Regions from separate parts of the Mesorhizobium sp. 43Arga genome, predicted to be linked through region 1. Evidence: predicted binding sites of a transcription regulator. Region 1 holds the regulator's gene; the other holds the start of a gene.
What was found. Region 1 encodes HrcA, which represses chaperone genes, less so after heat shock. Its sites were predicted from a motif close to GTTAGCACTCNCNNNNNGNGAGTGCTAAC; they were not measured.
Positions count from the first base shown of each region.

Region 2: ACWGS8_RS11970 (co-chaperone GroES) is a predicted target of HrcA. The motif match lies at 1,883-1,911, and genes of this name have one in related genera.

Region 1 covers NZ_JBSKBO010000020.1:13,970-19,127, reverse strand. Annotated here, with positions in the region: gene hemW (radical SAM family heme chaperone HemW) at 1-239, opposite strand, end outside; gene rdgB (RdgB/HAM1 family non-canonical purine NTP pyrophosphatase) at 236-898, opposite strand; gene ACWGS8_RS33370 (VOC family protein) at 898-1,308, opposite strand; gene rph (ribonuclease PH) at 1,324-2,040, opposite strand; gene hrcA (heat-inducible transcriptional repressor HrcA) at 2,197-3,279, shown strand; gene ACWGS8_RS33355 (hypothetical protein) at 3,319-3,516, shown strand; gene ACWGS8_RS33350 (PQQ-dependent sugar dehydrogenase) at 3,608-4,975, shown strand; gene ACWGS8_RS33345 (LysE family translocator) at 5,087-5,158, shown strand, end outside.
Region 2 covers NZ_JBSKBO010000002.1:1,110,136-1,115,293, forward strand. Annotated here, with positions in the region: gene groL (chaperonin GroEL) at 1-1,351, opposite strand, end outside; gene ACWGS8_RS11970 (co-chaperone GroES) at 1,413-1,727, opposite strand; gene ACWGS8_RS11975 (hypothetical protein) at 2,064-2,405, shown strand; gene ACWGS8_RS11980 (usg protein) at 2,429-2,707, shown strand; gene ACWGS8_RS11985 (Hsp20 family protein) at 2,956-3,438, shown strand; gene ACWGS8_RS11990 (Hsp20/alpha crystallin family protein) at 3,532-4,041, shown strand; partial or broken gene ACWGS8_RS11995 (aldo/keto reductase) at 4,114-4,386, shown strand; gene ACWGS8_RS12000 (DUF1963 domain-containing protein) at 4,965-5,158, shown strand, end outside.

The DNA.
Region 1 (5,158 bases):
AGCGACGGCGTCCCGCCGCCGAGGAAAATGCTGGTCACCTCGCGCGGCCCGGTACGCTCACGCATCGTCGCCAGTTCCGCCTCAAAGGCGGCGGCGAAGCGCTCCTGGTCGACAGGCTGGTGGCGGACATGGCTGTTGAAGTCGCAATAGGGGCATTTGGCCGCGCAGAACGGCCAATGGATGTAGACGCCGAAGCCGGGGCTGCGGTCGAGCGGCATGGTCATGCCGGGTCCAGTCATGCCGAGCCCAATCTCGGCAGATCCAACCGTGCCTGGGCGAATTTCTGGAAAGCGCGGGCGCGATGTGAGAGCGCCGCGGCCTGGCCGGGTTTCCAGCCGTGCTTTTCCTCAGCGCTCATCTCGCCAAACGTCTTGTCGAAACCATTGGGCAAAAACACCGGATCGTATCCGAAGCCGAGCTCGCCACGCGGCGGCCAGACCAGCGTGCCTTCGGCCTCGCCGCGATAATATTCCGCCTCGCCGTCGGGAAAGGCGAGACAAATGACGGCGACGAAGCGGCCCTTGCGCTGTTCGGCCGAGGCGGCGCCGACCTCCTGCAGCGCCACTTCGGTGCGCTGCATGGCCATGGCGAAATCTCTGCTACCGTCAGGGGTTTCGGCCCAGTTGGCGGTGTAGACGCCGGGCGCGCCGTCGAGCGCGTCGACGCACAGGCCGGAATCGTCCGACAGCGCCGGCAGCCCGGTCGCCTTCGCGGCGGCCAGCGCCTTGATGTAGGCGTTTTCCTCGAAGGTGGTGCCGGTCTCGTCAGGCTCAGGCAGGCCATAGTCCTTGGCCGACTTCGCCTCGAAGCCGAACGGCCCCATCAGATCGGCGAATTCGCGCAGCTTGCCGGCATTGTGGCTGGCGACAACGATCTTCTTGCCATCAAGTGTATGCATCAAAGGCCCCAGATTCTCGGCTCGGCGAACTCGATCGAATTGCCCGAGGGGTCGCGTATATAGAGCGAACGGCCGCCCTGCGGCCATTCGAATTCGCTTTCGATGGCGATCTTCTTCGCTTCCAGATGCGCCTTCCAGGCGACGATTTCATCCGCGCTGGCCGCAAAGCAGAGATGACCTTCGCCGACCGCGCCATGCGGCGGCACCGGCAGCCGGGCGTCCGGCGCCGGCGGTATTTTGGTCGCTTCGGCGTTGAAGACCAGCAGCACGCCCGGCCCGCAGCGAAAGAAAAGATGCCTGCCGTCGACCTTGCCGAGCAGGTCGAGGCCGAGCACGCCGACATAGAATTCCTCCGCTACCGCCAGATCGGTGACGTAGAGGGCTGATTCAAGGATGGCGGAAGGGGTCACCAGAAAATCGATGGCTTACGCCACCGCCATTTGCTGCAGGCTGACCAGACGCTGGATGCCTTTCTTGGCCAGGCCCATCAACTCGGCGAACTGGTCCTCCGAGAACGGCTCGCCCTCGGCGGTGCCCTGGATCTCGACGATGCCGCCCTTGCCGGTCATGACGAAATTGGCGTCGGTGCCTGCCGCGGAATCCTCGAGATAATCGAGGTCGATGACGGGCTGGCCGTCATGGATGCCGCAGGAAATCGCCGCGACATGGTCCTTCAGCACCTTGGCGACGCTGGCCATCTGGCGGGCTTCCATCCAGCGCAGGCAATCATACAGCGCCACCCAGCCGCCGGTGATCGAGGCGGTGCGGGTGCCGCCATCGGCCTGGATGACGTCGCAGTCGACGGTGATCTGCTGTTCGCCCAGCGCCTGCAAATCGACGACGGCGCGCAAGGAGCGGCCGATCAGGCGCTGGATTTCCAGCGTGCGGCCGCCCTGCTTGCCGGCGGAGGCCTCGCGGCGCATGCGTTCGCCGGTCGAGCGCGGCAGCATGCCATATTCGGCCGTCACCCAGCCCTTGCCGGAATTGCGCATCCAGCCCGGCACCTTCTCCTCGAGGCTCGCCGTGCACAGGACATGGGTGTCGCCGAACTTCACCAGGCACGAGCCTTCGGCGTGCTTGGAGACGCCGCGCTCGAAGGAGATGGCGCGCATTTCGTCGAATTGGCGTTTGGAGGGGCGCATTCAGGCTTCTTTCCAGTCATTTTTCGGAATCGTGGCCGGCTTTTAGCCGCATGGGGGGCAGCGCGCAAAGGAAAACGGACCGGGCCATCCGATACAGAGACCGGGTTGCGCCCACCGTGCCGAAGTCTATATCCTGAACAAGGAGGTTTTGGCCGAATGACCAAGGCAATCGATCCGGGTTCGCAGCCGCTTGCACTTCAATCACTCGACATGCGCTCACGCGACATCTTCCGGCGCATCGTCGATTCCTATCTCAGGGACGGCGAGCCCGTGGGCTCGCGCAGCCTGTCGCGCATCCTGCCTTCCTCGCTGTCGCCGGCCACCATCCGCAACGTGATGAGCGACCTCGAGCATCTCGGGCTGATCTATGCGCCGCATATCTCGGCCGGCCGGCTGCCGACGCAGGCGGGCCTGCGCTTCTTCGTCGATGCCTTCATGGAGCTTGGCGACCTCTCCGACGAGGAGCGCCGCACCATCGAGGCGCAGGTGCGGGCTTCCGGCTCGGGCGCGACGCTGGAGCACATGCTGACCGAGGCCAGCCAGATGCTGTCGGGCATGTCGCGTGGCGCCGGCCTGGTGCTGGCCGCCAAGAACGAGGTGGCGCTGAAGCATATCGAATTCATCCAGCTCGAGCCGACCAAGGCGCTTGCCGTGCTGGTGTCGCAGAATGGCGACGTCGAGAACCGTGTCGTCGAGCTGCCCGCGGGCATCACCGTCTCGCAGCTGCACGAGGCCTCGAATTTCCTCAACGCCCATATTCGCGGCCGTACGCTGGCCGAGGCGCGCACCGAGATCGCCCGCATCAAGGAAGAGACGAGAGCGGCCCTCGACACGCTGTCGCAGGACCTCGTCGAGAAGGGGCTGGCGGTGTGGGCGGGCGCGGAAAGCGGCCTGCCGGCACGGCTCATCGTGCGCGGCCGCGCCAATCTACTCGAAAACGTCACCGCCCAGGCCGACATCGAATTGCTGCGCCATCTGTTCGAGGACATGGAGACGCAGGACGGGCTGATCCAGCTGCTTGACCTCGCCGAGCAGGGATCGGGCGTGCGCATCTTCATCGGTTCGGAGAACAAGCTGTTTTCGCTGTCGGGCTCGTCGCTGGTGGTCGCGCCCTATCGCGACAAGGATGCCCGCGTCGTCGGCGCGCTTGGCGTCATCGGCCCGACCCGGCTGAACTACGCCCGCATCGTGCCGATGGTCGATTATACCGCGCAGCTGATATCGCGCATGTTAAGGTAGCGCCCCGGACGGCAAGAGACGGCAGGAGGGAGAAAAAGAATGGCGCTCGAAGAACTCAAGGCCCGGATCAGCCTGCTGCTCGAGGAGATGGTCAACCAGCCGGAAGACCAGCACGAAATCCAGGAACAATTGCGCGAAAAACTGCGGGAAATGCGCGCCATGGGCCTGCCGCTGCCGGCCGATCTCGTCGCGCTGGAGAAACGCCTCGACGACGATTTTTACGCTGCCGGGACATAAACGGGGAAACCGCTTCCCTCAACTCGTTGTGTGAGGCGGAACCCGGCGACAAACCGGCCGTTGGTTCCTTCGCGGCGAAATGGAGGAAAAAATGATCCGATTGGCCGGACTGGTGATCCCCGCCCTCTTTCTCGCGAGCGCGGCGTTCGCCCAGCAGGCGGATCAGCCGGTGCTGAAGGGCGCTGCCGCCTTCGGCGACTGGCGTGCCGACAGACCGGGTATGCGTCGCCTGATCAAGCCGGACGACCTGCCGAAGCCCTATGTCACCAAGTCGGTGTCGAACGGCGCCGGCCTTGCCGACATACCGGCGGGCGCAAAGCCGCAACTGCCGCCAGGTTTTTCGGCCGAGCTGATCGCATCCGGCATCGACAATCCGCGCGTCGTGCGCGTCGCGCCCAATGGCGACCTGTTCGTCGCCGACAGCGAAGCCAACCAGGTCCGCGTCTATCGTCTGGCCAAGGACAGCGCCAAGCCCGCCGAGGACGGCATTTTCGCCGGCAATCTCAACCAGCCCTACGGCATTGCCTTCTATCCGCCGGGAGACAACCCGCAATGGGTCTATGTCGCCAACAGCGACAGCATCGTGCGCTTCGCCTACCGCAATGGCGAGCTGAAGGCATCCGACGAGCCGGAAATCATCGTCGCCAACATTCCGGCGAACCATCACTGGACCCGCGACATCGTCTTTTCGCCTGACGGCAAGACGCTTTATCTGTCGGTCGGCTCAGGCTCGAACGTCGCCGAGGATATGGGCAAGGCGCCGGATGGCGGCCTTGAAGCATGGGTGAAATCGCGGCCGCTGGGCGCGACCTGGGGTTCCGAAGAGGGGCGCGCCGACGTCCAGGCCTTCGATCCGGACGGCAAGAACGGCCGCATCGTCGCCACCGGCCTGCGCAACTGCTCGGGCATGACCGTCCAGCCGGCGACCGGCGCGCTGTGGTGCGTCGTCAACGAGCGGGACGCGCTCGGCGACAATGTGCCGTTCGAATACGCCACCTCGGTCAAGGACGGCGCGTATTATGGCTGGCCCTGGTACTATATCGGCAACCACGAGGACCCGCGCCACAAGGGCGCGCGCCCCGATCTCGCCGGCAAGGCAACCGTTCCCGACGTGCTGATGCAGGCGCATTCCGCGCCACTCAACATCGCCTTCTACACCGGCAGGGACCTGCCCGCCGACAGCGGTTTTCCCAAGGAATACCGGGGCGACGCCTTTGTCGCCCTGCACGGTTCGTGGAACCGCGGCAACCGGACCGGCTACAAGATTGTCCGCCTGCTGTTCAAGGATGGCAAGCCGACCGGCGAATATGAGGACTTCATGACCGGCTTCGTCGTTTCCAACGGCGAGGTCTGGGGCCGGCCCGTCGGCGTGGCGGTGGCTCAAGATGGCGCGCTGATCGTCACCGAGGATGGCAACGGCACGATCTGGCGCGTGACCTATGACGGCGGCCGGTCCTGAGGGATCTTACTTCGGATGGCGCGGTATCTGGTGCAATAGAATCCGACCGCCAGGGAATTCAATCCTGGTCCGTTCCGTGCGACAAGGCCGCCTGATCCAGGACCACTCGCCATGACCCTCACCGGCTTCCTCGCCTACAGTGCCGCCCTCGGCATCGCCGCCGCCATTCCCGGCCCCGGCGTC
Region 2 (5,158 bases), on a different contig from region 1:
CCGGAGCCTCGATCGCGCGCCGGACGATGTCGACGCCGTATCTCTGGTCGGGATTGTCGACAGCAACAGCGTCGAGGGCCTTGGCCGCCCTGAGCAAGGCAACACCGCCGCCCGGCAGTATGCCTTCCTCGACCGCCGCGCGCGTCGCGTGCAGCGCATCGTCGACGCGGTCCTTCTTCTCCTTGACCTCGACTTCCGTGGCGCCGCCGACGCGGATCACCGCGACGCCGCCGGCGAGCTTGGCCAGCCGCTCCTGCAGCTTCTCGCGGTCATAGTCGGAGGTGGTCTCCTCGATCTGCGCCTTGATCTGCGTAACGCGGCCCTGGATCTCCTCTTTCTTGCCGGCGCCGTCGACGATGGTGGTGTTCTCCTTTTCGATCGCGACCTTCTTGGCGCGGCCGAGCATCTCCAGCGTGACGTGCTCCAGCTTGATACCGAGATCCTCGCTGATGGCCGTGCCGCCGGTGAGGATGGCGATGTCCTCCAGCATGGCCTTGCGGCGGTCGCCGAAGCCCGGAGCCTTGACGGCGGCGACCTTCAGCCCGCCGCGCAGCTTGTTGACCACCAGCGTCGCCAGAGCCTCGCCCTCGACATCCTCGGCGATGATCAGCAGCGGCTTGCCGGACTGGACCACGGCCTCGAGCACGGGAAGCAGCGCTTGGAGGTTGCCGAGCTTCTTCTCATGGATCAGCACATAGGGCTCGTCGAGCTCGACGCGCATCTTGTCCTGGTTGGTGATGAAGTAGGGCGAGAGGTAGCCGCGGTCGAACTGCATGCCTTCGACGACTTCCAGTTCGGTCTCGGCGGTCTTGGCTTCCTCGACGGTGATGACGCCTTCGTTGCCGACCTTTTCCATGGCTTCCGCCAGGAAGCGGCCGATCTCGGCATCGCCATTGGCCGAGATGGTGCCGACCTGTGCGATCTCGTCGTTTCTGGTGATCTTGCGGGCGTTGACCTTGAGTTCGGCGACGATCGCATCCACCGCTCTGTCGATGCCGCGTTTGAGATCCATCGGATTCATGCCCGAGGCGACCGCCTTGGCGCCCTCGCGAACGATCGCCTGGGCAAGCACGGTGGCCGTCGTGGTGCCGTCGCCCGCGAGGTCGTTGGTCTTCGAAGCGACCTCGCGGACCATTTGGGCGCCCATGTTCTCGAACTTGTCCTCGAGCTCAATCTCCTTGGCGACGGTGACGCCGTCCTTGGTGATGCGCGGGGCGCCGAACGACTTGTCGATGACGACGTTGCGGCCCTTCGGGCCGAGCGTCACCTTCACAGCGTCGGCGAGGATGTTGACGCCGCGCAGCATGCGCTCGCGGGCGTCGGAATGGAATTTGACTTCCTTGGCAGCCATTAGATCACTCCTTGTCTAGGCAGCTTTCATTGACTGGGTTGGGGTTCGGTCGAGGCTCCGGTCAGGCGGCTTTCTTCAGCGTCGCGGCCTGCTCGATCACGCCCATCACATCGCTTTCCTTCATGATGAGCAGATCCTCGCCGTTCAGCTTGATCTCGGTGCCGGACCACTTGCCGAAAAGCACGCGGTCTCCGACTCTTACGTCGAGAGCCGCAAGCTTGCCGCTCTCATCGCGCGCACCAGGCCCGACGGCGATGACCTCGCCTTCCTGTGGCTTCTCCTTGGCGGTGTCGGGAATGATGATGCCGCCGGCCGTTTTTTCATCGGCCTCGATGCGGCGGACCAGGATACGGTCATGCAATGGACGGAACGTCATATCGTTCTCCTTCTGGACAAACAGATTTTTTGAGGTTCCTCCGCACCGAACCGGCAATATCGGACCGGTGCGGGGTGCCGCGACCCCTCGCGGGCATCGAGCGCACATCGACTTAGTTTTGCGACTTTTCGGTTTCAAGAGGTTCGGCAGAATTTTTCGGCACTCCCGCAAGTCGAGTGCTAGCGCCATGAAAACATACGGTTAATTGGATTGAAGCCGCGCATTCCCGCTTGAATTTTCCTGACGAACGAACGAAATTATCCGAGCCTCGCCGCTGGCGATGGCGTGAATCTGAAGCCTGCACAAAGGAGCTTTTTGGAAAGACGGAGGACCACGATGGACCGACACGACCCCAAGCCGATCATCCCTTCTCTTGTTCCCGAAACATCCGACCTCGCGCTCGACCGTTTGTTGTCGCCGGCGAGCCATTTCACGCATCCAGACGACGTCCTGAAGGACGGTACGCTCGACATTCAGGAGAAGCGGGCGATCCTCTCGTCCTGGGCCTCGGACGCCTGCGCGGTGGAATCCGTTCCGGCGCTGCGCCGGCCGCCGGGAGCCGAGCAGCCGGTCTCCTTCGATCAGATCATGGATGCTCTTTGCAGGTTGGACGACGCAAACCGCCCGATCCCGACTGAGAGCGGCCATAGGCACACGCCTGATCACGTGGACGCCTAATGTCGCAAGCCAAGGAGAGCCATATGGCCACTGCGGTTAGCAGGGAATTCCGCCTGCAGATGAAAGGCTACGGCCTGACCACTGCCGAAATCCACTACCATCTTCCCGACCACCCGAGCCTGCTTCAGCTCTACGTCTGGCAGGAATACGACCTGGCGCCGCACTTTCCAGAGTTGAAAGGCTTTCTCGGCTACTGGGAGCGCGAATTGGAGGGCGCGCTCCACTCTGTGCGCGTCGCCCACCACCGCCTCATCAAACCCTCGGAATGGAGCATCGTCGACGGCCTTATAGCCATCCACTGAAGGCGGTCTCGGGCTGCCGGGCGACACTGGCCGGACCTCGATCGGGCAGGTCGGCCAGTTCCGAACCCGCGTCCCGGGCCACGGCTGTGCTTGTCCAATCAGAAGAACGTTCCAAGACGGCCTCTTGACGCGGCGAAAGAGAATTCCCAGATCGATTTCGCCGGCGCCCTAACGGGCCGGCAGGTCAGGGAGCGCCGCATCCTTGGCGCCCCTCGTACCATGTTGCTCAAGGCAAGGAGGATATGGCTATGAGAACCGCTTTCGACTTTTCCCCCCTCTATCGGTCGAGCATCGGCTTCGACCGCGTCTTCGATCTGCTTGAGAATGCGAGCCGCACGCCAAGCGTCGACAATTGGCCGCCTTACGACATCGCCAGGACCGGCGAGGATGCCTATCGCATCACCATGGCGGTGGCGGGATTCGCCCAGGATGAACTCAGCATTATCCACGAGCCCAACATGCTTGTCGTCTGCGGCGAGAGGGTTGGGGACGAAAATGCGCAGTATCTACACCGCGGCATCGCGGGGCGACCGTTCGAGCGCCGGTTCGAACTGGCCGACCATGTGAAGGTCACCGCGGCCAGCCTTGTCAACGGCATGTTGACTGTCGATCTCCAGCGCGAACTTCCCGAGGAGATGAAGCCGCGCCGGATAGAGATCGGCTCAGCTGAAAGCGGGCCCCGGATCCAGACCAAGGCCAACAGGGCTACGGTCGAGAAGCAGGTTGCCTAACTTTCGGAACGGGAGCTTGCCCGCCGAGCGCCCAATATCGGCCGGCGAGATTGCCTGGGACGAACAAGAAGAATTGTCGAAAGGAGAACCACGATGAGTGTACGTGATCTTATCCCTTGGGGGCGCGAAGAGAGTCGTCGCGTCCCAAGCCTGTTCCGCGACGGCGGGCGCGACCCGTTCCTGTCGCTGCACCGCGAAGTTAACCGGCTGTTCGACGACGTTTTCCGCGATTTCGATGGGCGCCTGCCGTCCTTCAGCAGGGCGGCTTCGTTGGGTGGAACATGGCCGAGCGTCGAGATTTCCGACAACGAGAAGCAGATCGAGGTTACGGCCGAAGTTCCCGGCCTGGACGAAAAGGACATCGAGGTCCTGCTTGAGGATGGTGTATTGACGCTGCGGGGCGAAAAGCGTTCAGAATCCGAGGACAAGGACCGGCAGTTCTCGGAGCGCTACTACGGCCGCTTCGAGCGTTGGATTCCTCTGGGGTATGACGTTGAGAAGGACAACGTCGATGCTCGCTTCAGAAACGGCATCCTGACCGTGGTTCTTCCCAAGACTGCGAAAGCGCAGTCGCAGGCCAGACGCACAGAAATCAAGAACTGACCAGCAACCCGCCCGGGGGACGGCCGACACGCTCCCCGGGCGGCTGCTTTTCGTTACTTGCCAATGTTTCGATATGAATATGCCCCTGCAACGCCGGCGATCCTGGACAGGGTGGCGAGGATCAAGGCGGTCGCCGATCGTCACGGCGTGAGCATGAAGGCAGCAGGCCTGCAATTTGCCCTTGCCAATCCGGCGGTAGCGGCGGTCATCCCGGGCGCGAGCAAACCGGGACGGATCGCCGAGGATCGCGCGGCCTTCGATGAACCGATTCCAGAAGATTTCTGGCTGGAGAAACGCAAAGCCGGCCTCGTCAATCCGGCCGCGCCGCTTCCTGGCCCTGACTGAGGCAAGGCGTCCAGGGTATGGATCGAGTCGTGCGTCTGGTACGTGCAAGCCGATCCTTGGCGAACCTGTTGGCGAACCACCCTATAAACCATTGACAAACAACGATAATGGTGTGCCCGGAGGGACATCGTTTTCTACTGGAAATCAATACGTTAGCGGATGGTTCGCCAACCCATTTCCATCGTATTCTCTCGTATGGTCCGGCGAACCTAAGGACTAGGAGGAGGGCTAATTTCAATCCAATTGGTGTCAGCCCTCACCTCCCAAGAAAGCGGCACTGATTGCTTTGTTGACCTGGTATGAACGCGACTGGTTTGGGGCCAACAACAGTCCGACAGCTTCGGTCTCCTAATCTTAAAGAGCAGACATCAGGTTGGGTGGAGGCATGGTCGTAACATGACCACCCCCGGTGGGCGGCAACGAATCCGGTCGAGTGCGACAGGCTGGACTTGACGTCGCAGCCATACGATCTTCGGTGCGGGGTCACTTTCGACGCGACAGCTCGTGGCGGGACACAAATGCTCGATGCTATCCTTACCTTCGTCGCCACGTTGTTAGTCGCGGTATTCGCGATGATAATGTTGCTGGCCGGCGTCGAGACATGGAACGGCGCGATGATCGAGCCGCTTCTCCTGCGCCGAACGCTCCTGCTTCTCATCCCGATAGTAGGGATCGGCCTGGCGTTTCTTCAGGCTCGCCGCAGACTGCGCAAAGCTCGAGCGAAACGCAAGGTGGCGGATTCCCGCGAGAATGCCCGCGCGGCCGGACAGGC